Regions from separate parts of the Variovorax sp. V213 genome, predicted to be linked through region 2. Evidence: predicted binding sites of a transcription regulator. Region 2 holds the regulator's gene; each other region holds the start of a gene.
What was found. The regulator sigma-54, encoded in region 2, starts transcription at its own class of promoters, with help from an activator protein. The targets are predictions, from matches to a motif close to TGGCANGNAANCTGCTTT.

Region 1: the regulator sigma-54 is predicted to act here: its motif matches at 5,997-6,014, upstream of ACAM55_RS01795 (isopenicillin N synthase family dioxygenase).
Region 3: the regulator sigma-54 is predicted to act here: its motif matches at 3,460-3,477, upstream of ACAM55_RS07540 (nitrate/nitrite transporter).

What each region holds. Positions count from the first base shown of each region.
Region 1 is NZ_AP028664.1:345,578-353,521, forward strand. It holds gene ACAM55_RS01770 (ABC transporter permease) at 1-702, opposite strand, end outside; gene ACAM55_RS01775 (ABC transporter permease) at 699-1,850, opposite strand; gene ACAM55_RS01780 (ABC transporter ATP-binding protein) at 1,843-3,375, opposite strand; gene ACAM55_RS01785 (BMP family ABC transporter substrate-binding protein) at 3,394-4,500, opposite strand; gene ACAM55_RS01790 (VOC family protein) at 4,571-4,957, opposite strand; gene ACAM55_RS01795 (isopenicillin N synthase family dioxygenase) at 4,960-5,964, opposite strand; gene rutR (HTH-type transcriptional regulator RutR) at 6,160-6,864, shown strand; gene rutF (NADH-dependent FMN reductase RutF) at 6,906-7,430, opposite strand; gene ACAM55_RS01810 (malonic semialdehyde reductase) at 7,467-7,944, opposite strand, start outside.
Region 2 is NZ_AP028664.1:4,689,893-4,697,836, reverse strand. It holds gene lptA (lipopolysaccharide transport periplasmic protein LptA) at 1-82, shown strand, start outside; gene lptB (LPS export ABC transporter ATP-binding protein) at 79-873, shown strand; gene rpoN (RNA polymerase factor sigma-54) at 891-2,486, shown strand; gene ACAM55_RS22200 (phospholipase D family protein) at 2,497-4,101, shown strand; gene ACAM55_RS22195 (hypothetical protein) at 4,103-4,228, opposite strand; gene ACAM55_RS22190 (YceI family protein) at 4,289-4,921, opposite strand; gene ACAM55_RS22185 (YceI family protein) at 4,980-5,558, opposite strand; gene ACAM55_RS22180 (cytochrome b) at 5,570-6,169, opposite strand; gene ACAM55_RS22175 (hybrid sensor histidine kinase/response regulator) at 6,260-7,944, opposite strand, start outside.
Region 3 is NZ_AP028664.1:1,558,875-1,566,818, forward strand. It holds partial or broken gene nirB (nitrite reductase large subunit NirB) at 1-212, opposite strand, end outside; gene ACAM55_RS07535 (protein kinase) at 286-1,986, shown strand; gene ACAM55_RS07540 (nitrate/nitrite transporter) at 2,004-3,272, opposite strand; gene ACAM55_RS07545 (ANTAR domain-containing protein) at 3,530-4,828, shown strand; gene ACAM55_RS07550 (ABC transporter ATP-binding protein) at 4,854-5,663, opposite strand; gene ntrB (nitrate ABC transporter permease) at 5,660-6,598, opposite strand; gene ACAM55_RS07560 (CmpA/NrtA family ABC transporter substrate-binding protein) at 6,612-7,856, opposite strand.

The DNA.
Region 1 (7,944 bases), 950 kb from region 2:
GAAGATCACCAGCCCCACCGCGATCCAGCCGCGCCCGCCGGTCATGCCCGCGATCCAGAGCTTGGTGCTGACCACCGAGATGTAGGCGCCGGCCAGGCCCACCAGCGCCGAGCCCGCGAGCACCGCCGCAAGCCGCCACATGGCAACGCGGATGCCGGCCGCGTCGGCGGCCTGCGGGTTCTCGCCGACCGCGCGCAGCCGCAGCCCGGCCGAGGTGCGCGATAGAAACCAGGCCACCGCGAGGAAGATCGGCAGCGTGAGCCACCCCATCGCGTTCTGTTCGAACAGCCGGCCCACGCCGGGCAGCAGCGACAGCGGCCACAACGCCATGCCGCCGATGCCTTCGGTGGCATGGTTGGTCCATTCGGCCAGCGATCCGACCAGCGCCGTGAGGCCCTGGCAGAAGAACACCAGCGCGAGCCCCGCGATCACCTGGTTCACGCGCAGCCAGATCACCATCACCGCGAACAGCAGCGAGACCGCGCTGGCCGCGAGCATCGCAAGCACCAGCGACACGGCCGGCTGCCCGAGCGCCAGCTGCGCGCCGATGCCGGCCAGTGCACCGACCAGCATCAGCCCCTCGGCGCCGAGCGAGAGCACGCCCGCGCGCTCGCTGATGATCAGGCCCAGTGCCGCAAGCGCGTAGGGCACCGCGAAGTCCGGCGTGCTCGCGAGCCAGTTGAGAGCGATGCTTCCGCTCACTGAGCCGCCTCACCACCCACACGGCGCAGCCGGTGGCGAATGAAGAAGTCGCTCGACGCCACGCACACCACGATGACGGCCTGGATCAATTGCACCATCGAGAACGGCACCTGGTAGAACACCTGCAGGCTGCGGCCGGTGACGAACAGGGCCGCCACCAGCAGCGCCACCACGGTGGCCGCGAGCGGGTTGTTGCGCGCGAGAAAGGCGATCAGGATGCCCGAGAAGCCATAGCCCTGGTAGAAGGCCTGCGTGAGCCGCCCTTCCTGGCCGGCGGCCACCGCAAAGCCCGCGAGCCCGGCCATCGCGCCCGACAGCAGCACGGCGCCATAGATGGTGCGGCGCACCGGCACGCCGTTGGCATGCGCCACGCGCGGATTGGCATCGACAAAACGCAGGTACAGCCCCGCGCGGCTCACGCCCACCAGCCACCATGCGACGAGTGCCACCACGGCCGCCAGCACGATGGCGCTGCTCACGCCGGCGCCCAGTTCGGGCAGCCGTTCGAAGGCACGGAACTGCGGCGAATAGGGAAAGTTGTCCTTCGGGTCCTTCCAGCTGCCGTAGACGAGGTGCAGCAGGAAGTTGGCCGCCATGTAGTTGAGCATCAGCGTGGAGATGATCTCGTTCACGCCCAGCCTGATCTTCAGCCATGCCGGCCCCAGCACCCAGAGCAGCCCGCAGCCGATGGCGGCCGCGAACATCAGCGGCAGGCGCAAGGGCTCGGGCCCGATCTGCCACATCGAGACGGCCGTTGCGCCGATGGCGCCCCAGATCATCTGGCCCTCGAGCCCCAGGTTCCAGAAGCGCGCGCGAAACGCCAGCGAGCCGGCCAGGCCCACGAGGATCATGGGCGCGGCCTGGAACAGCACGGCGCGAAAGTTCTGGCCGTCGAAAAAGGTCTGCATCACGAACTCGTTGGCGAGCTCGTCCGCGGGGACGCCGGCCGCCACCAGGATGGCGGCGGAAATCGCAAGCCCGACCAGGAGCGCCGCCGCAAGAATCAGCGCCTGCCGCCGCCATCCCATGTGCTGCCGGATTTCGAGCGCATAGCGCCGGCCCGCCAGCGGTTGGCGCCGCGCCCGGTGCGCGGCCTCCGGATCGGTTTGCGCCGCCTCGGAGATGGCCACGAGCGATGCGTCAGCCATGGTCCACCATCGCCTGTCCGATGGCCTGCCGGTCGGCCGGCTGCGCAAACTCGCCGGCAATGCGCCCGCGCGTCATCACACCCACGCGGTCGGCGAGCTGCAGCACCTCGTCGAGGTCTTCGCTGATCAGCAGCACCGCGGCCCCGCCGTCGCGCGCAGCGCGCAGGCGCGCATGCACCTCGGCGCTGGCGCGCACGTCGAGCCCGCGGCTCGGGCTGTGCGCCAGCACCAGCGAAGGCGACTTGCCGAACTCGCGCGCGAGCACCAGTTTTTGCGCGTTGCCGCCGGAGAGCAGCGCGGCCTTCTGCGCCACCGAGCGCACGCCCTGCACGTCGAAGGCGCGCACTGCTTCCCGCGTGTCGTCCTGGATACGGCCGCGCCGCAGATGCCAGGCGGGACCGTAGCGCCCCGTGTGCACGCGGCCGATGGCGTAGTTCTCGGCCACCGAAAGGCTGCCCGCGAGCGCCAGCCCGTAGCGATCGGCCGGAATCGCGGCAATGCCCACGTTGCGGCGTTCCGGCGCGCCCATGGCCTTGAGATCGCCGTGGCCTTCGAGATGGATCTCGCCTTCAAGCGCGCCGCCGGCGTCGGGCAGGCCCATGATGGCGTCGGCCAGCTCGCCCTGCCCATTGCCGCCGACACCGGCCAGGCCATAGATTTCGCCCGCATGGAGTTGCAGGTCGACTCCGTCGAGCACTCGGCGGCCTTGAGGCGATGCCGCCGAGCGCAGGCCGCGCACCGTGAGCCGCACCGGGCTGCGCGGGGACTTCGCCGCCTGAAAGCCTTGAGCGGCAATCGATTCGCCCACCGTGAGCTTCACGAGCTCGGCCACCGAGGTGGCACCCGGCTCCAGCGTGGCCACCGTGCGGCCGCCGCGCATCACCGTCACGCGGTCGGCGTAGGTCTTCACGTCGGCCATCTTGTGCGTGACCAGCACCACGGCGGAGCCGGCGCGCGCGAGCCCCCGCACCGTCTGCAACAGGCGCGCGGCTTCCTGGTCGGTGAGCACCGCGGTCGGCTCATCGAGGATCAGGATGCGCGCACCCGCGAGCAGCACCTTGAGAATCTCGACCCGCTGCTGCTCGGCAATCGAGAGCGCATCGATGCGCTTGGCGGGATCGATCTCGAAGCCCAGCTCCGAGGCCTTGTTGCGGATGTCGCGCGAGATCTCGCGCAGGCGTTCCCCGTGGCTCTGGAACTCGGCCGGCGGCGGTGCGGTGAGCAAGATGTTCTGTGCCACCGTGAAAGGCCGCACCAGCTTGAAATGCTGGTGGACCATGCCGATGCGGTGCCTGGCCGCATCGGCCGGTCCGGCAAAGCGCACCAGGTTGTCGTCGACCAGCAGCTGGCCGGCCTCTGGCGCGTAGAGCCCGGCCGCGATGTTCATCAGCGAAGACTTGCCCGCGCCGTTCTCGCCCAGCAGTGCGTGCACTTCGCCCCAGCGCGCAGCAAAGTGCGCGTCGGTCAGCGCCGCAAAGCCGTCGAAGGACTTGCGGATGCCGGTGAGCTCGAGCGCGTTGGACACTGGCTGCCTGCCTGCTTCTTACTTCTGAGTGACCACGCCCTTGACGAACCAGTCCATCTTCCAGAGGTCGGCGTCCGACAGCACCGCGCCCTTGGCCACGCGCTCCTTGCCGTCGCGGTCGGCGAGCGGGCCCGCGTACACCTGCTTGCCCTTCATGATGGCGTCGCGCTCGGCGGTGATCTGCGCGGCCTTGTCCTTGGGCACCGCGGGGCCGAAGCCCGCGATGTCGGTGCCGCCGTCCTTCATCTCGATGAAGGCGCCATAGGGCGCGGGCTTCCAGTTGCCGGCCATGATCTTCTTGAGCTCGGGTGTCAGGAAGCGGTCCCACACCCACACCGACGAGCACAGCGTGGCCTTGGGCGCGAACTGACGCAGGTCGCGGTGGTGGCCGGTGCCGTACACGCCACGCTCCTGCGCCACGATCTGCGGCGTGGGGCTGTCCACGTGCTGGCCGATCACGTCAGCGCCCTGGTCGATCAGCGCAGCGGCGGCGGCGCGTTCCTTGACCGGGTCGTTCCACGCGCCGGTATAGATCACGTTGACCGTGGCGTTGGGGTTCATCTTCTGCGCGCCCAGCGCGAAGGCGTTGACGGTCCAGTTCACCACGCCGAAGGGGTTGGCCGCGACGAAGCCGAGCTTGCCGGTCTTCGACGCCGCGCCCGCGGCCATGCCGCAGAGGTACTGGCTCTCGTAGGTGCGGCCATAGAACGATTCGAGGTTGCTTCCGTTGGTGGTGCCCGAGCCGTTGAGAAAAGCCACGCCAGGGTACTTGGCGGCCAGGTCCTTGAAGCTGTCGGAGTAGCCGAAGGCCGTGCCGATCACGATGTTGGCGCCGCGCTGGATGAACTTCTCGGCCGCGGGCTTGATGGCCGAGGCGTCTTCGGGCACGTTCTCGACGAACTGGATCTTCTGGCCGATTTCCTTCTCGACCTTGGCCCGTGCCTCGTCGAAGGCCTGCGTCCACCCGCCGTCGTTCTTCGGGCCGAAATAGAGCATCGCGATCTTCGGCTTGTCCTTCAGCGTGAAGCCGTCGGCCGCCATGGCGGGCAGCGCGAACGTCGCGCCGCCGGCTGCGAGCGCCAGGGCAAGGCCGAAGGTGAAGCCGTGGGGGGAAGTGCGCAACATGGAACGACCTTTCGTGGGGAGCAAGTCAAGGAAGAAGAGTGATGAAGGGAGCGGGGCGTGCCGCGTGCCGTCACATCATGAAGTTGATGCGGAACACATTGCCCTCGGGATCGAGCAGCACCGACTGGTACCAGTTGTAGTAGGTGACGTAGGGCGGCTTCACCAGCGTGGCGCCGGCCTCGAGCGCGACCGGCACCATGCGGTCGACTTCGTCCTTGCTGTCGACGTCGATGTTCAGCAGGAACTTCACGCCGCGTGTGTCGGAGAACTCGGCCAGGTGCAGCAGCTCGTAGGCGTCGAGCGCGTTGAAGCCCAGGCTCGACTTGCCGGTGTCCAGCCCGCGGAATATCGGCGAGCGGATCGCCTCGATCTCGGCGAAGCCGAACACGCGCTGGTAGAAGCCGCTGAGCGCGACCACGTCTTTCGCAAAGACGTTGACGTAGGAGAGATGCGCCATGCTCAGGCCACGGCCTTGGTGCCGCCGAATGTGGTCTGCTTGACGAACTTCGACGTGAGGTGGTCGCCCGACGAAATGGGCGCGTACTTCGGCTGCTCGCCCGGCGCAAGGCAGCTCGGCAGGCACGCGACCATCGCGTCGTAGTTGGGCTGGTGAAAGAACACCAGCGACTGGCGCCTGTTGGTGCTCGCCACCTCGAAGGGCGGGTTGACCACGCGGTGCAGCGTGGACACCCACTGGTCGTTGGTCCACTGCATCATCAGGTCGGCAATGTTGACGACCAGGCCGCCTTCCACCTGCGGCACGTCGACCCATTGGCCCGCCTTGTTGAACACCTGCAGGCCCTTGTCGTCGGGCAGCACGATGGTGAGGCTGCCGTAGTCGCTGTGCGCACCGGCGCGCAGCTGGCCCGGCAGCGGCGCTTCGCGCTGCGGGGGATAGCTCAGCACGCGGAACATGCTGATGTGCCTGTCGATCTTGTCGTCGAAGAACAGCTCGGGCAGCGAAAGCCCAAGCGCGAAGATGCGCATCAGCGAGCGCGAGAGATCGCTCATGGCCTCGAAGTAGTTCTCGTACGCTTCGCGGAATCCGCCGATGGGCGGCCAGCTGTTGGGCTCGAAGTGCGGGCCGGCGGCGGGGCCGCGGTGGTAGTCGTCGTCCGGCACGTTCGAAGGGCCGATCGAAAACGATTCCTTCAGGTCGCCGGGGGCGGCCTCTTCCAGGCTGTAGGAAAGCCCTTCTTCGCCGACGGCGCTGTAGCCGCGCACCGCGTCCTGGCGCGGACGATCGACCTTGCGCTTCTCGGCCAGCGGCATGTCGAAGAACTGGCGCGAGAGCTGCGACACGCGCGCGATCAGCTCGGCTGGAATGCCGTGGTTCGTGATGACGAGGAAGCCGATGCTGCGGCAAGCCTCGTCGACCTTTGTCGCGACCTCGGCCTTGCCTTCGGGCGTGCCCGCAAAGTAGGGCGCGAGATCGATGATGGGTACGGACAGCAGTGTTGTCATGTGTCGGTCCTCGTGCTTGGCATGCCTTTCGCCATGCAACGTCTGTGCCAGTTGGACCAAATGGACAAAACGCATCTGCCGCGTCAGCATGGTGCGCGCGCAGAGGCTTCAAAGGCCGGCTTGGCGCAACGCGATGCACCGCGGCCTTACAGTGGTGCGCGTTGAAAGAGTCCGTAATCGATGAAGCGAGGGAAGATGCCGAAGACCAAGGCGCTGGCCGCAGCCAGCAGCACAAAAAGCCCGGCGCGCAAGCGCGCGAAACCCGTCGTGCGCAGCGCGTCCGCGGTGAGCCGCAGGCTGCGCCAGATCGAGGACAAGCGCAGCGCCATCCTCGGTGCCGCGCTGGGCCTGTTCTCGCGCTTCGGTCTGCACGGCACGTCGATCGACCAGGTGGCGGCGCGCGCCGATGTGTCCAAGAGCAATCTGCTCTACTACTTCGCGAACAAGGAGGAGCTGTACGTCAACGTGCTGCGCGACCTGCTCGAACTGTGGCTGGAGCCGCTGCGCGGATTCAGCGCCGAGCAAGACCCGGGCGAAGCCATCGGCGGCTACATCCGCCGCAAGCTCGTGATCTCGCGCGACCGGCCGGATGCGTCGCGCCTGTTCTGCCTCGAAATGATCCAGGGCGCGCCGCTCTTGCGCGACGAACTCGACCGCGAACTGCGCACGCTGGTGGAGCGCAAGTCGGAGGTCATCCGTTCATGGATCGAGGCCGGCAAACTCGCGCCGGTCGATCCGCACCACCTGGTCTTCGCGCTCTGGGCCATCACGCAGCACTATGCGGATTTCGGCGTGCAGGTGCAGGCGCTGACAGGCCATACGCTGGAAGACGCGGCCTTCTTCGAGCAGACGGTGGAGAACGTGCAGCGCATCGTGCTGCAGGGGATCATGCCGCGGTAGGACTTGCTCCCTCTCCCTCCGGGAGAGGGGAAAAGACCAGGTCAGTGCGGCGGCGTGGCGATCTCGTGATAGCGCCGGTCGAAATAGATGAGGCTCTGCGCCGCACCGCCGATGGCGATCGCCAGCGCTTCGCAGAACAGCACGTCGTGCGTGCCCGCGCTGGTGGCGCGCACCACGCGGCAGTCGAACGAGGCCGCGGCGTCGTCGAGCACCGGCGAGCCGGTGGCCTTGCGGCTCCAGCGGCCGGCGGCAAAGCGCTCGTCCATCGGCGTCTTGCCGCCGAACAGGCCCGAGAGCGCCTGGTGCCCTGCCGCGAGCACGTTCACGCAGAGCACGCCGTTGGCGGTGAACGCGGGGTACACCGAGGCCGAGCGGTTCAGGCACACCAGCAGCATCGGCGGCTCGTCGGTCACGCTGCACACGGCCGAGGCCGTGAACCCTGCACGGCCGGCCGGGCCATCGGTGGTGATGATGTTGACGGCCGCACCCAGCCGTGCCATGGCGTTGCGGTAATCGGCCTTCGGCAGCGCGTGCGGTGCGCCGCCCGGGGTGACGTTGGAAGCCATTGCGTTCAGCAGCATGAGGAGGAACTCCCGTGGGCTTCAGGCGAGAAGGCAGGCGTCGTCGAAGGCCAGCCGCGGCAGGCGGCCGAACACCTTGGCCGTATCGCCGTGCCCGAGGTTGATCAGGAAGTTGGTGGTCCAGTCGGTGCCCTCGAAAAACGCGGCATCGACCTTGGCCTTGTCGAAGCCCGACATCGGCCCGGCGTCGAGCCCCACGGCGCGTGCGGCGAGCAGCAGGTAGCCTGCCTGCAGGCTGGCGTTGCGAAAGGCGGTTTCGTGCGCGGCCTCGGGGCTGCCGGTGAACCAGCTGCGCGCGTCGGCATGCGGAAACAGCGTGGGCAGCTTGTCGTAGAACTTGCGGTCCCACGCCGCAATCACCGTGACCGGCGCCGCCATGGTCTTGTCGAGGTTGCCCTTGGAAAGCGCGGGCGCCAGGCGCTGCTTGCCTGCGGGCGTGCGAACGAACACGAAGCGCGCGGGCGAGCAGTTGGCCGAGGTCGGCCCCATGCAGGCGAGC
Region 2 (7,944 bases):
AGCGGCGCCCCAGCCGGCACCCGGTGCCGGCCTGCGCTCGACCACCACGCTCGGCGGCGGCGAAGGGGAAGGGCGCAAGTGATCGAAGCTGCTGGAATCCAGAATACCAACGGCACGCCGGGCAGCCGCCTGGTGGTGCGGGGCCTGCAGAAAAGCTACGGCAGCCGCAAGGTCGTCAAGGATGTCTCGCTAGACGTTCAAAAGGGCGAAGTCGTCGGGCTTCTGGGCCCCAACGGCGCCGGCAAGACCACCTCGTTCTACATGATCGTGGGCCTGGTGCGGGCCGATGCTGGCGAGATCACCATCGACGGCGAACCCATTGCGCACATGCCGATCCACCGGCGCGCCCGCATGGGCCTGAGCTACCTGCCGCAGGAAGCCTCCATCTTCCGCAAGCTCACGGTCGAGGAAAACGTGCGCGCCGTGCTCGAGCTCCAGCGCGAGCCCGATGGCAATGGCAAGCCCGCCCCCCTGTCCAAGCAACGCACCGAAGAGCGGCTCTCAGGGCTGCTGGCCGACCTGCGGGTGGATCATCTGCGCGATTCTCCGGCGCTCGCGCTCTCGGGCGGCGAACGGCGCCGGGTCGAAATTGCCCGCGCGCTGGCCACGCAGCCGCGCTTCATCCTGCTGGACGAGCCCTTTGCCGGCATCGACCCGATCGCGGTGATCGAGATCCAGCGGATCATCAGCTTCCTGAAAGAACGCGGCATCGGCGTGCTCATCACCGACCACAACGTGCGTGAAACGCTGGGCATCTGCGATCACGCGTTCATCATCAGCGACGGGCATGTGCTGGCACAAGGCACGCCCTCGGAGATCGTCGACAACGCCGAAGTACGCAGGGTGTACCTCGGCGAGCACTTCCGGATGTAAGGGAGGAGTCGGTCTCCATGAAGCAAGGGCTGTCCCTTCGCGTCTCGCAGCATCTGGCGCTCACGCCCCAGCTGCAGCAGTCGATCCGGCTGCTGCAGCTCTCCACGCTCGAACTGAGCCAGGAGGTCGAGCAGATGCTGGACGAGAACCCGTTCCTCGAACGCACCGCGGAAGAAGCGGCGCGCGAGGAATTCGGCCTCGATGCCATCGATACCCCGGTGCCGCGCGATGAGTCGTCGGGCGAGGCCGGCGAGAGCGACTTCGCCTCGGCCCCGACGAGCAGCGCGGCCACCACATCCAGCGAAACCACCGCGGCGGCCGACACCGACATTCCCGCCGCCGACGCCACCGAGCGCGAGCCCGACTGGGAGGGCGACGGCACCGTCGACATGGCGCCGGACGACAGCGAGTGGGGCAGCGACGCCCCCGCGCGCCAGAACAATCTTGGCGACGACGAGCGCGCCGACGCCACCGAACTCGCGCGCAGCCAGGAGTCGCTGCAGTCCTTCCTGCACCGGCAGGCGCTCAGCCTCCGGCTCAACGAGAACGACAGCGCCGCGCTGCGCTTCCTGATCGAATCGCTCAACGACGACGGCTACCTCGAAGATTCGCTGCCGGCGCTGGCCTCGGGCCTCGCGGGCGACGACAACGACCAGTTCGACGAACTGGTGCATCACTTCCAGGTGGCGCTCGGCCTGCTGCAGAGCCTGGAGCCGGCCGGTGTCGGCGCGCGCGACCTGGGCGAATGCCTCGGCATCCAGCTGCGCGCGCTCGCGAGCGAAGACGAAACCGAAGAGCATGCCCTGGTCCGCAAGACCGCCATTGCCATCTGCAAGCAGCCGATGGAGCTGCTCGCGCGGCGCGACTTCAAGCGCCTGGCCACGCTCACCCGCACCAACGAAGACCTGGTGCGCTCGGCGCTGCAGATCATCGCGCGCCTGGAGCCCAAGCCGGGCCGCCGTTTTGTCGACGTCGAGCGCAACATCGTGATCCCCGACGTGATCGTCACCAAGATCGGCCGCGGCACCAACGTCAAGTTCCGCGTCATGCTCAACCCCGAGGTGATGCCGCGGCTGCGCGTGCACGACATCTACGCCGGCGCGCTCAAGTCGCACAAGGGCGAGGGCAGCCAGGCGCTGTCGCAGCGGCTGCAGGAGGCGCGCTGGTTCATCAAGAACATCCAGCAGCGCTTCGACACCATCCTGCGCGTCAGCAACGCCATCGTCGAGCGGCAGAAAAGCTACTTCGTGCACGGCGAGCTCGCGATGCGGCCGCTGGTGCTGCGCGAGATCGCCGACGAGCTCGGCCTGCACGAATCGACCATCTCGCGCGTGACCACCGCCAAGTACATGGCCACGCCCTTCGGCACGGTCGAGCTCAAGTACTTCTTCGGCTCAGCGCTCGGCACCGAGACCGGCGGCAATGCATCGAGCACCGCGGTGCGCGCGCTGATCAAGCAGTTCGTGAGTTCCGAGAGCATCAAGAAACCGCTGTCCGACAGCCAGATTTCCGAGATGCTCAAGGAGCAGGGCATCGAATGCGCGCGCCGCACCGTGGCCAAGTACCGCGAGGCGCTGCGCATCGCGCCCGCCAACCTGCGCAAGGCGTTGTAGAAAGCCGTCGATGGCCGGTCGCCGCCTGCTGTCGCGCTGTGGGCATTGGGTCTTCGCCATGGCGGCGGCGCTGCTGCTTGCCGGCTGCGCCACCCTGCCCGACGAAGCGCCGCGCCCACCCACCAGGGCCATGGCCGTGTCGGCCGACACCGCGCTCGGCAAGATCGCCCTGGCCGCGCAGCCCGACCCCGACCTCAGCGGTTTTCGCCTGATGCCGGGCGGCGACTTCGCCTTCGACACGCGCATCCAGCTCGCGCGGCGCGCCCAGCGCACGCTCGACGTGCAGTACTACCAGATCGAGAACGACGAGACCGGCCGCTACCTGCTGCGCACCCTGCGCGACGCCGCCGGGCGCGGCGTTCGCGTGCGGCTGCTGATGGACGACCTCTACACCTCGGGCGAGGACGAACTGCTGCTCGGCCTTGCCGCCACGCCGAACGTCGAGTTGCGCCTCTTCAACCCGTTTCCGGCCGGGCGCGGCAGCCTGCTCAAGCGCTTCGCGGCCTCGCTCTTCGACTTCAGCCGCGTCAACCGGCGCATGCACAACAAGCTCTTCATTGCCGACGGCGCCATGGCGGTGGCGGGCGGCCGCAACATCGGCAACCAGTACTTCAGGCGCACGGCGGGCGAGAATTTTCTCGATCTCGACACCTTCGTGACCGGTGCGCTGGTGCCGCGCCTCGGCACCCTGTTCGACCAGTACTGGAACAGCGCCTACGTGCGGCCCATCCAGTCGGTGGTGGCCACCGGTGTGCCGCGCGAAGAGTTGCAAAAGCGCTTCGAAGCCGCCACCGGCCCCGACACCACGCCGCCGCCGCCTCGGCCCGCCCCCAACGACCTGCTGGGCTACAGCCCGATGGCCGAGGACCTTGCCACTGGCAAGCTCGGCCTGATCTGGGCCCTTGCCGAGGCCTACGCCGATTCGCCCGACCGCGTGATCGGCAAGACGGCGTCGTACGGCGGCGTGCCGCTGCTCGACGTCGACAGCGTGCGCTACAACGTGGTCGAGCAGATGCGCCGCGCGCGCTCCGAAGTGACCATCGTCTCGCCCTACCTGATTCCGGGCGAGGCCGGCCTGGAGGTGATGCGCGAGATCCGCCGTCGCAACGTGAAGATCAGCGTGATCACCAATTCGCTCGCCGCCACCGACGAGCCCCTGGTCCACACCGCCTACCGCCGCTACCGGCCGGACATGCTGAAGCTGGGCGCCGACCTGTACGAGCTCAGCACCACGCGCACCCGCCGCAGCGTGCGGCTCGGCCTCTTCGGCACCTCGGTCGGCCGGCTGCATGCCAAGTCGGCCGTCATCGACCGGCAGGTACTTTTCGTCGGCTCGATGAATTTCGATCCGCGCTCCGAAACGCACAACACCGAGATCGGCCTTTTCATCCGCAGCCCCGAGATGGCGCAGCAGGCGCTCAAGCTCATCGACGTGCTCAAGCAGCAGGGCGCCTACCGCTTGCGCTTTGCCGAGGGCGGCAACCCATCGCGCATCGAGTGGATCAGCGAGGAGGCCGGCAAGACCACCGTGCTGAACGAGGAGCCCGACTCCGATTTCTGGGGCCGCGCCATGCTCGAGCTGCTGGCGCCGCTCACGCCCGAGAGCCTGCTTTAGCTCAGCTTGCGCGCACGCCCGACAGCAGCTTGAGGCCCAGCAGCACCATCACGCCGCCGGCCGCGCGGTCGATCCAGGCCTTGTAGCGCAGGTAGGCCGACCGCAGCGCCGCCGCAATCGCAAACACGCCACCATCGCGCCCGCGATGCCCAGCAGTGCAACCGTGATGTCGGTCATGATTTCTTGGTTATTGCTGCACGTTGACGGCTTCGACCTGCACCAGCAGCTTCACCTTGTTCTCGAAGCCGAAGTTCAAGCCCCAGGTGATGCCCCAGTCGCTGCGCTGCACCGTGGTCTCGAAGTCGCCGCCGCAGACCTGGCGGTTGATGAGCGGGTTCAGGTAGCAGTTGAAGCGCACGGCCTTGAGTGTGACCGGTTTGGTCTGGCCCATCAGCGTGAGCGTGCCCGGCACGTCGACCACCTTGTCGCCGTTGAATTCGATGCGGTCCGCCACGAAGCGGCCGGTCGGAAACTCGGCCACGTTGAAGAAATCCTTGCTTTGCACGTGGCGGTTGAGCAGGTCGACGCCGGTGTTGATGGAGCTGATGTCCATCGTGATGTCGACCCTGCCGCTGCTGCCGGTGCCGTCGATCTGCACCGAACCGTCCTTGGTGCTGAAGCGGCCGCGGTTGGTGGTGGTGCCGTAGTGCCCCATCTCGTACATCACGAAGGTGTGGGTCGGGTCGATCACGTAGCTGGCGTTCTTCACCGGGCCGCCCGCGGGCCTGGCGGCGACGGGCGGTGCCGTGTACTCCTGCGCCGGGGCGGGAGTGGCAATGGTCGCTGCAGACAGCGCGGCAGCGAGGAAGAGCTTCTTCATGGCAATGGGCGTGCTTGGCGTGAAAACGAAATCGAAAAAAAGAAAGAAAAGCGGCGGCTCAAAGCGGACCGAGGCCAGCGAGCGTGAACTTGAAGCGAACCTGCACGTCGTTGCCGATCACCGAGGTGTCGGTCCATTCGCCGTCGCCCACCTTGTAGTCGAGCCGCTGGATCGTAAAGCTTCCGGTGGCCACCGCGTAGCCGCCCGATGGCGCAATGGTCACCGGCACCGTGACCTGCCGCGAAATGTTCTTGATGGTGAGCTTGCCCGCCATCTCGAACCGGCCTTCGCCCAGCGCCTTGATGGCGCTCGACTGGAAGCTGGCCTGCGGAAAATGTCCGGTGTCGAACCACGGGGCCTTGGGCAGTTCGGCGTCGCTCATCGGCACGCCGAGCGATGCGCTCGCCGTGTCGATCTGCAGCGCGACGGTGCCGCCTTCGGGCTTCCGCGGGTCGAATGCCACCTGCGCGTCGAACTTCTTGAACGTGCCTTCCACCGGCACGCCCATCTGCTTGCTGACGAAGGCGATCTGGCTCTTGTCGGCCACGAGCCGGGTCGCCGTTGCGGGCTCGGCGCCCGCGGGCGACAGGGCGGCGAACGCGGCGGCCGCGAGAAAGAGACGGAAGACTCGGTTCATCTGGCGGATTCCTAGCGTGGCGCGGGCCACATGCGTTTCAGGATGCCGTCGCGGTCGATCCAGTGGTGCTTGAGCACCGCCGCCACGTGCAGCAGCGCCACCGCGGCCAGCGTGAACGCGCTGCCCTTGTGCAGCGGCTTCAGCACGGCCTCGGCCAGTTCCTTGTCGACCGGCATGAAGTCCGGCAGCGGCAGCACGCCGAACCACACGACCGGAAACCCGAGCGCCGAACTGTAGGCCCAGCCGAACAGCGGCACCGCGAGGAACAGCAGGTACATCAGCGCATGGCTCGCCCGGTAGCCGGTGCGCTGCCAGCGCGGCATGGCCGCCGCCGCATGCGACGGCAATGGCGGCGGCGGATGGCGCAGCCGCCACAGCAGCCGCAGGGCCGACAGCAGCAGGATCGTCACCCCGGCCCATTTGTGCCAGTTGTAGAGCTTGATGCGGGCCGGCGAGAGCGGCAGGCCGGTCATGTAGAGGCCGACACCGAGCGAGCCGACGATCATGGCCGCGAGCAGCCAGTGCAGCGCCATGGCCACCGGGCCATAGCGCAGGTCGGCGGGCGTTTCGGCAATGGCGGTGGCGGAAGATGGAGGTGTGTCGGCAGGCATCGGAAGCAGGACCAGCGGCCTGTGCGCGGAGCATATATCGGAAGCGGCGAAGGCACCGCACGAGCCGTGCCAGGCGCACGGCCGGCGGGGTCAGCGCCGCGATGAGGCCTGCTGCGCCTGCAGCAGCACGGCATGCAGCTCGGCCGGCTGCACCGGCTTGCGCAGCGCATGCCAGCCGCGCTCCGCGGCCAACCGATGGGTGGCTTCGCCGATGTCGGCCGAGATCAGCGCAATGGTGAGCGACGGCTTCTGCCGCTGCAGCCGTTCTGCCAGCGCGATGCCGTCGAGCCCGCCCGGCAGCCGGATGTCGCACAGCGCCGCGTCGAGCGCGCGCAGGTCGGCCAGCGCCAGCGCCTCGGCCGCGCTGCCGTAGACGCGCGGCGCAAGCTGCCATTGCCTCAGCAGCGCACTGAGGCTGTCGGCCACCACGGCGTTGTCTTCCACCACCAGGACGGCGAGGCCCGGCTGCAATGCGCGCGCCGCCGCGTCGGACGGCGGCGGCGCCAGCGGCGAAGGAGCCGGCGGCACCGGCGCATCGGCAGGTGCCGCGGGCAGCTCGAATCCGAACACCGAGCCGCGCCCCGGCGCCGAGCGCAGCGACACCTCGATGCCGAGCTGCCCGGCCAGCCTCCGCACGATCGCCAGGCCCAGCCCGTGGCCGCGCTGCAGGTTGCGCTCGACATTGCCGACCTGCTCGAAGTCGCCGAACACCCGCTCATGCGAATCCGCCGCAATGCCGATGCCGCTGTCGCGCACCTCGACGCGCCAGGCGCGCCCGGTGTCGCGCCGGCGCGCCCGCACCGCCAGCAGCACCCGGCCGCGCGGCGTGAACTTGACGGCGTTGTCGACCAGGTTGGCCAGCACGCGGCGCAGCGAGACGGCATCGGCCCAGGCCACCGCATCCGCGGGGCAGCGCAGCCTGACGCGGCCGTGGCCGAGCTGGCGCGCCAGCTCGCGCAGCAGCGGCGCCAGCGACACCGCCACCGGCTGCAGCGGATCGGCCGCCGCCTCGATGCGGCCGATTTCGAGCAGCTGGTTGGTGAGGCCTTCGAGCGCCTGCTGCGCCCGCGCGAGCGACGCCACCGTGTGCTGCACCAGCGGCGCGTCGGCGCCGTTGTTCAGCTGCTGGCGCAGCACCTCGGCCTGCAGGCCGATGGCCATCACCGGCTGGCGCAGGTCGTGGTTGGCTGCCGAGAAGAAGCGCAGCCGCTCGGCCTGGGCCCGTTCGGAGGCGCGCAGGCCGGCCAGCGCCTGCTCGCGCAGGTTGCGCTCGTTGAGGCGCAGGCCGATGTTTTCTTCGAGCTGGCGCGAGCGTTCGGCCACCAGCTTCCACATCATCGCGGTCAGGCCGATGCCGATGACCGACACGGCCATCATCGTCGGTGCGCCGAGCCACAGCCCGGTGAGGATCACGGGCGCCAGCAGCAGCGTGATCGCCAGCTGCGTGGCCGGCGTGTAGAACGAGACCGAGAACGCCGACGAGAGCGTCATTCCCATCAGCATCAGCCCGAGGAGCAGCTGCTGCTCGGCGTGGCCCGTGTTGAACAGCAGCACGCCGGCCAGGCCGTGCGCCAGCTCCCAGATGCCGGTGCGCACGGTGTGCAGGCGCTGCGCCTGGCGCAAACTCTCGGGCGTGATGGGATCGGGCAGGCGCTGGGGAAAGAAGCCGCGCATGACCGTCACCAACGTGATCAGCGAGATCCACACCAGTGCATGAGCGAGCGAGTATTGCCAGGCGAAGAGGGCCGCCACGCTGCAGTTCAGCAGGTATTGCA
Region 3 (7,944 bases), 2.2 Mb from region 2:
TCGGCGTACCACTCCCAGCTGTTGAGCACGATCTCCTCCACGGTCTGCTCGCCGGCGAGCACGGGCGACAGCAGGATGCGGTTGTAGTTGGGGTGCGGCTCGGCACCGAAGACGGTGATGTCGTACAGCTCCGGGGCGAGCTTCAGGAGCTCCTCCAGGGTGCGCACGCCGGCCATGCCGTTGCCGACCATCACGAGTTTGAGTTTCTTCATGGGGTGGGGCCTTTCAACGAATCAAGCAAAGGAAGCACGGGGCGAGCGTGGAAAGCACGCGGAGAATGGCGCCATGAGCTTTGAAGTGGACATCGGCTACAGCAGCCAGCGCGGACCGCGCGAAGTGAACGAAGACTTTGCTGGCGCCGTCAACGCGCCACCCGGCGAGGAGTCGCGCGGACTCATCGCGGCCATTGCCGATGGCGTGTCCACCGGCGGCCGCGGGCTGGAGGCGTCGCAGACCACGGTGATGGGGCTTTTGGCCGACTACTTCGCCACGCCCGACACCTGGGAGCCGACCGCCGCGCTCGACCGCCTGGTCGCCGCGCAGAACGCCTGGCTCGCCGATCACAACCGGCGTCGCCAGGGGGGGGGTACGGCGCTCACCACCTTGACGGCGCTGGTGCTGCATGGCCAGAGCTACACGCTGGCGCACGTGGGCGACACGCGCGCATGGCGCGTGCGCACCGACGGCGAGCCGGCCATGCTGCTGACCCAGGACCACGCCTTCGAGCATCCCGACATGCGCAGCCGGCTGACGCGCGCCATCGGCCTGGACGACCAGGTGCGCGTCGACTACGTCGAAGGCGACGTGCGCGTGGGAGACTGCTTCGTGCTCACGTCCGACGGCGTGCACGGCGTGCTCAAGCCGCAGCGCCTGGCCGAGCTGGCCCTGCAGGGCGGTGCCGAGGACGCGAGCGAAGCGCTGGTGCAAGCGGCGCTCGATGCCGGCACGCGCGACAACGCGACCGCATTGGTCATTCGCGTCGTGGGCCTGGACGCGCGGCAGCTGGACGACGAGCTCGGCGACGGCCGACGCCTGGCGCCGCCGCCGTTCTTGAAAGTGGGCGATGCGCTCGACGGCTATGTCGTCACCGGCCTGGTGGCCGACACCGGCGTGCACCTGCTGTACCAGGCGCGCAATGCGGCCACGCGCGAGCTGGTGGCGCTCAAGACGCTGCACCCCTCGCGCGCCAGCGATCCGCAGGAGCGCGCCATGCTCGCGCACGAAGCCTGGCTGGGCCAGCGCGTGGGCAGCGGCGGATTCGTGCGCGTGCATGAGCGGTCCGAGAACGCCAGTGCGCTCTACATCGTGTTCGACTGGCACGGCGGGCGCACGCTGGAGCAGATGCGCAAATCCGGCGCCCGCGGCACGGTGGCCGAAGTGGTCACGGCGGCCATCGAGGTGACCAAGGCGCTGGGCCGGCTGCACCGCCATGGCGTGGTGCATCGAGACATCAAGCCCGCCAACCTGCACCTGGGCGATGACGGACGATGGCGCATCCTCGACCTTGGCGTGGCGCTGTCCGGACGCGAAGGCTCGGCCCAGCGGGAGCTGCATGCCGGCACGCCCAGCTACATCAATCCCGAGCAATGGGAGGGCGCCCATGCCGACCCCGGCAGCGACCTGTTCGCACTCGGCGCCACGCTGTACCAGTGGCTCGGCGGGCACTTGCCCTACGGCGAGATCGAGCCCTACCAGGTGGCGCGCTACCGGCGCGATCCGGTTGCGCTCTCGCGCCTGCGGCCCGACGTGCCCGTGTGGCTCGACCACCTGGTGCGCAAGGCCGTCGCGCGCGATCCGAGGGAGCGCTTCGAAACCGCCGAAGAAATGCTGCTCGCCCTGGAGCGGGGCGCTTCCCGCCCCGTCAGCGCACCCGCCGCCACGCCGCTGATCCGCCGCGATCCGGCTGCGCTCTACAAGATCGCGCTGGCCGTGTCGCTGCTGTTCAACGCACTGCTCGTGGTGTGGCTTCTCTTCCTGCCACGCTGACGGCGAGCGGAGGAAGGTCATGGGCGTGCCGCTTTCCGTGGGGGGACGTACTTCTTCGTTTCCGCCGGCTGGGGCGAGGTGCGCGCACGGCCGCCTTTTTCGGCCCAGGTGCGGGTCCAGCGGATCTGCATGACGCGCATCACGCCCAGCATCACCAGCGAGAGCGCGCCGAAGAACACGAAGCCCCAGACATAGCTGCCCAGGTACTGCTTCGACAGGCCCATGGCGTTGGGCACCAGGCCGCCGCCCAGCGCGCCGATCTCGCCGATCATCGAACCGGCCACCGCGGTGCTCGTGGGCCAGCGCAGCGGCACCAGCTGGAACAGCGCGCCGTTGCCCGCGCCCAGCGCGGCAAAACACACGATCAGGAGCAGCGTGGTGAGCGCCAGGGAGGACGACGAGATGCCCACCAGCACCAGGCCGAGAGCCACCACCAGCAGCACCAACGTGAGGGTGTTGACGCCGCCCCAGCGGTCGGAGATCCAGCCGCCCACGATGCGCACTGCGGCGCCCATGAAGGCGGCCAGCATCGTGAGCTGCCCGGCCTGCACCTTGCTCACGCCGAACTGGTCGTAGTAGTAGGACGGCAGGAAGGTGGTGAGGCCGATGAAGCCGCCGAAGGTCACGCCGTAGATGAGGCTGAACACCCAGCCGTCTTTTTCGAACAGGCAGGCGATGTGCTCGCGGAAACTCGCGTGGCTGTCGACGTCGGGCGGCTCCTTGGCAAACACGATCATCACGATCATCGGCACCAGGATGGCCGCGGCGGCCACGCCGTACACCGCCTGCCAGCCGAGCCACTGGGCGAGCGGCGGCGCCACCAGCACCGACACCGCGGTGCCCACGTTGCCGGCGCCCACCAGGCCCATGGCCAGGCCCTTGTGCTGCGGCGGGAACCAGCCCGAGCCCAGCGACAGCGCCACGCCGAAGCTTGCGCCCGCGATGCCCAGCAGCACGCCCATGGCCAGCAGGTCGTTGAAGCTCTTCACGAAGAAGAAGCCGAAAAGCATGGCCACCGCGATCAGGCCCATCTCGACCAGCGTGGCGTTCTTGCGGCCGATGTACTGCGACAGGATGCCGAGCGGAAAGCGCATCAGCGCGCCCGCGATGATGGGCACCGACAGCATCAGGCCCTTCTGCGCGGGCGAGAGGTCGAAGGTCTCGCCGATGAAGGGCGCCATGGCACCGTTCAGCACCCAGATGCAGCAGGAGAACGAGAAGTACAGAAAGGCCGAGAACAGCGTCGGGCCGTGGCCTGATTGCAAGAAGGTCCTGAAACTGGACATGGCGTTCAATCGTGCGAAATGCCGCGGCGCAGCTCTTCGGGAGCCGTGTCGACGGACGGGGTTGGGGCGGAGTGCCGGCAGCGGACGCTGTCGGCGTAGGGGTGCGTTCCGGCATGGGCAATGCCGGGACGGATGCAGGAGCCTGCAGCTTCACCAAAGCGGTGCTTCGTTACACCGCACCCCGATTGATGCAAGAGGCGTGCCTGCGTGAGCGGGCAGGCGTGGCCTATGCTTCCGGTGCCCTCAACCGCTTTGCCATGATGTCCCTTCTCGTCGTCCTGCCCAATGAATTCGCCGACCCCGCGCCGTTGCCGCAGCCATTGCAGCAGGCGCTGGCGGATACCGGCGCCGCCGCCAGCGAGCGGGCCACCTGCCACACGCTGGTGCAGCGGGTGGGGGTGCTTGCACCGCAACAGGTGCTGGCCTGCCTGCCGGCGCCGGCAGCGGCGCATCAGCTGCAGGCGCTGTTCGATGCGCTGAAGGAATGGAACGGCGCCCCGCCGTGCGCATTGAGCCTGGTGAGCGCGCCGCTCGACGGCGCGCAGCACGAAGCGCTGGTTGCGCTGGGCGTGCATGCGTGGCTGCCGCTCGATGCGATCGACGGCGCTTCGCTGGCCGGGCTGACCGCCCGGGCGCAGGCCCGCTGGCAGCGCGAAGCCGTGTTGCGGGCGGAACTCGACGGCCTGCGCACCCGCATGGACGAGCGCAAGTGGGTCGATCGCGCCAAGGGCCTGCTGATGTCCGCACGGGGCATCGGCGAGGACGAAGCCTTCGGCCTGCTGCGCGGTGCCGCCATGCATGCCAACCTGAGGCTGGGCGAGGTGTCGCGCTCGGTGATCGAGGCCGCGCAATGGGCCGATGCCATCAACCGCGCCGGACAGCTGCGCATGCTCTCGCAGCGGCTGGTGCGCGTGGCGGCGCAGCTGCTCGCCGGCATCGACGTGCAGCGCGCGCGGGTCCTGCGCACGCAATCGACCGAGCGGGTGCAGCAGAACCTGGATCATCTGGCCACTCTGGATCTGGGCGCGTCCGGCGTGCAGGCGCTGGGCGAGGTGCGGACGGCCTGGGATGGATTGGCCGCCTTGCTGGCCGCGCGGCCGGTGCCCGAGGGGCTGGCCGAGATCGATGCGCGTGGCGAGGCCTTGCTGTCGGCCGCCGAGGCCATGACGGACGCGCTGGAAGCCTCCGGCGCGCGGCGCGCGCTGCGCATCGTGAACATCTGCGGCCGCCAGCGCATGCGCGCGCAGCGCCTGGCGAAAGACGCCTTGCTCGCTTCGACCATTGCGGCAGAGGCTTCGCGCGGCCGGCTGCTGCCGACCATGAACGAGTTCGAGGCCGCGCTGGGCGAACTGGAGCGCGCGCCCCTCAGCTCACCCGAGATCCGCGCTGCGCTGGTTGCCGCGCGCGACGAATGGCTGCACCTGGTGGGCGGCGTGCAGGCGCTCGACAGTCCCGAGGGCCGGGCGACACTGGTGCGTTCCAGCGAAGCGCTGGTGGACACCTTCGAGCGCCTCACAGCCTGGTACGAGCACAGCCTGCAAGTCATCATGTCCTGACTCCGGTTGTGCGGCGCCTGTTGTATCAGGCTGCAACCTTCTCCACGTGCGCCTGGCGCGTATAAAGGAAGTCGATCACCGCCTTGCGGGCGTGCACGTAGACGGGGTCTTCGGCCAGTTCGACACGATTGCGCGGACGGGCGATGTCGACCGTCAGCACTTCGCCGATGGTGGCGGCAGGGCCGTTGGTGAGCATCACGATGCGGTCGCTCAAGAGCACCGCCTCGTCCACGTCGTGCGTGACCATGACGACGGTGCTCTGGGTCTTTTGCACGATGGCGAGCAACTCGTCCTGCAGCTTGGCGCGCGTGAGCGCATCGAGGGCGCCGAAGGGCTCGTCCATCAGCAGCACCTTGGGTTCCATCGACAGCGCGCGTGCAATGCCGACGCGCTGCTTCATGCCGCCCGATATTTCGCCAGGGCGCTTTTGCGCGGCCGGCGTGAGGCCGACCATCGCGAGCGCCGCATCGGTGCGCGCGCGCAGCTGCGCCTTGTTTTCGGTGGCGGCAAACACGCGTTCGACCGCGAGGTACACGTTCTCGAAACAGGTGAGCCAGGGCAGCAGCGAGTGGTTCTGGAAGACCACCGCGCGCTCCGGGCCCGGACCCTTGATTTCCCGGTTCGCGCACAGCAGCACGCCTTCTGTCGGCGTGGTCAGGCCGGCAATGAGGTTCAGCAGCGTCGACTTGCCGCAGCCCGAATGGCCGATGAGCGTGACGAACTCGCCCTTGGCCACGTTCAGGTTGATGCCCTGCAGCGCCAGGAAGCGCCCCTTGGGCGTCTTGAAGGCCTGTTCGACGCCGTGGATCTCGATGTACTTCGAATCGTCGTTCATGACTTCACCTCTTCGAACGTGAATGCCGTTGCAAGCTTGATGAGCGCGAACTCCAGCACCAGGCCGACGATGCCGATGACGAAGATCGCGATGATGATGTTGGCGACGTTGAGGTTGTTCCACTCGTCCCACACCCAGAAGCCGATGCCGACGCCGCCGGTGAGCATTTCGGCCGCGACGATCACCAGCCATGCGGTGCCCACAGCCAGGCGCACGCCGGTCAGCATGTAGGGCAGCACGGCGGGGAAGAGGATCTTGGTGAAGATCTTCCATTCGCTGAGGTTGAGCACCTTGGCCACGTTCATGTAGTCGCTCGGCACGCGCTGCACGCCGACGGCGGTATTGATCACCATCGGCCAGATCGAGCAGATGAAGATGGTCCAGATGGCCGCCGGGTTGGCACCCTTGAACACCAGCAGGCCAATGGGCAGCCACGCCAGCGGCGACACCGGACGCAGCAGGCTGATCAGCGGATTGAACATGCGCGATAGGAATTCGAAGCGCCCGATGGCAAAGCCCGCCGGAATGCCGACGGCCGCAGCGAGGCCGAAGCCCAGCGCCACGCGCTGGAGCGACGAGAGCACATTCCAGCCCACGCCCTGGTCGTTGGGACCCTTGCTGTAGAACGGGTCGCTGAACACCGTGAGCGCCTGCTGCCAGGTGGCCAGCGGTGACGGAAAGCCGGTGGTGCTTTTCATGGCGACCAATTCCCAGATCAGCACCAGCAGGCCGAAGCCGGCGAGCGGCGGCAGCACGCGCATCCAGAAGGCCCGCAGATCGATGGGTGAGCGTTGCTTCTGTTCCCTTTCCTTTTTAGGAGGAGGGGCGGGAAGAGGGGCCGCTTCGGTGCGGGCCACGGCCTCGCTCCGGCCCTCTGCCGCACGCGATAGAGGAAGAGAGGCGTCCAGGGGCGAATGGAATACAGCGCTGACCATGATGTGTTTCTCCTCAGGCATGCAGCTTGAAAGACTCGGCGTACTTCTTCGGATCCTTGCCGTCCCACACGGTGCCGTCGAACAGCTTGCTGCTGCGCATCGGGTCCTTGGGTACTGGCGTTTGCGTGGCGGCGGCGGCCTGCTTGTAGATGTCGATGCGGTTGATCTCGGTGGCCACCTTCAGGTAGTCGGGGTGCTCCTTCAGCAGGCCCCAGCGCTTGTGCTGCGTGAGGAACCACATGCCGTCCGACAGGTAGGGGAAGGTCACGGCGCCGCCGTTGTAGAACTTCATGTGGTTGGGGTCGTCCCAGCTCTTGCCCATGCCGTTGACGTAGCGGCCCAGGATGCGCTGGTTGATGGCGTCCACGCTGGTGTTCACGTAGCTCTTGTCGGCGATGGTCTCGGCCATCTTGTTCTTGTTCTGAAGGCCCGTGTCGATCCACTTGCCGGCCTCGATGATGGCCGCGGTGACGGCGCGCGCCGTGTTGGGATATTTCTTGACGAAGTCGCCCGTGGTGCCGAGCACCTTTTCGGGGTGGTCCTTCCAGATGTCCTGCGTCGTGATGGCCGTCACGCCGATGCCGTCCATGATCGCGCGCTGGCCCCAGGGCTCGCCCACGCAGTAGCCGTCCATGTTGCCGACGCGCATGTTGGCCACCATCTGCGGAGGCGGCACCGTGATGTTCTTGACGTCCTTGAACGGGTCGATGCCCGCGGAAGCCAGCCAGTAGTAGAGCCACATCGCGTGGGTGCCCGTGGGGAAGGTCTGGGCAAAGGTGTATTCGCGCTTTTCGCCGGCGATGAGCTTGGCGAGCGAGGCGGCATCCACCGCACCCTTGTCGGCGAGCTTCTTCGACAGCGTGATGGCCTGGCCGTTGTTGTTCAGGGTCATGAGCACGGCCATGTCCTTCTTGGGGCCGCTCAGGCCCAGGTGCACGCCGTAGACGAGGCCGTACAGCACGTGTGCCATGTCGAGCTCGCCGTTGACCAGCTTGTCGCGCACGCCGGCCCAGCTGGCTTCCTTGCTGGGCACGATCTTCACGCCATACTTCTTGTCGATGCCGAGCACCGAAGCCATCACCACGCTGGCGCAATCGGTCAGCGGGATGAAGCCGATCTTCACTTCCTCCTTCTCCGGCTTGTCGGAGCCCTGGGCCCAGACGGCGGCGCGCAGCGCGGGATCGATTCCCACGGCGCCAATGGCGGCGGCTTGCAGTACGCGGCGGCGGCTGAGGCGGGTTTTCAGCAGGTCGGTCATGTGACGGGCTCCGGTTGAAGGACAGACAAAAAAGGAAAAGCAAAAAACAAAAAAGGCGTCCGCACCGCGCAAGGGCTGCTCGAAAACG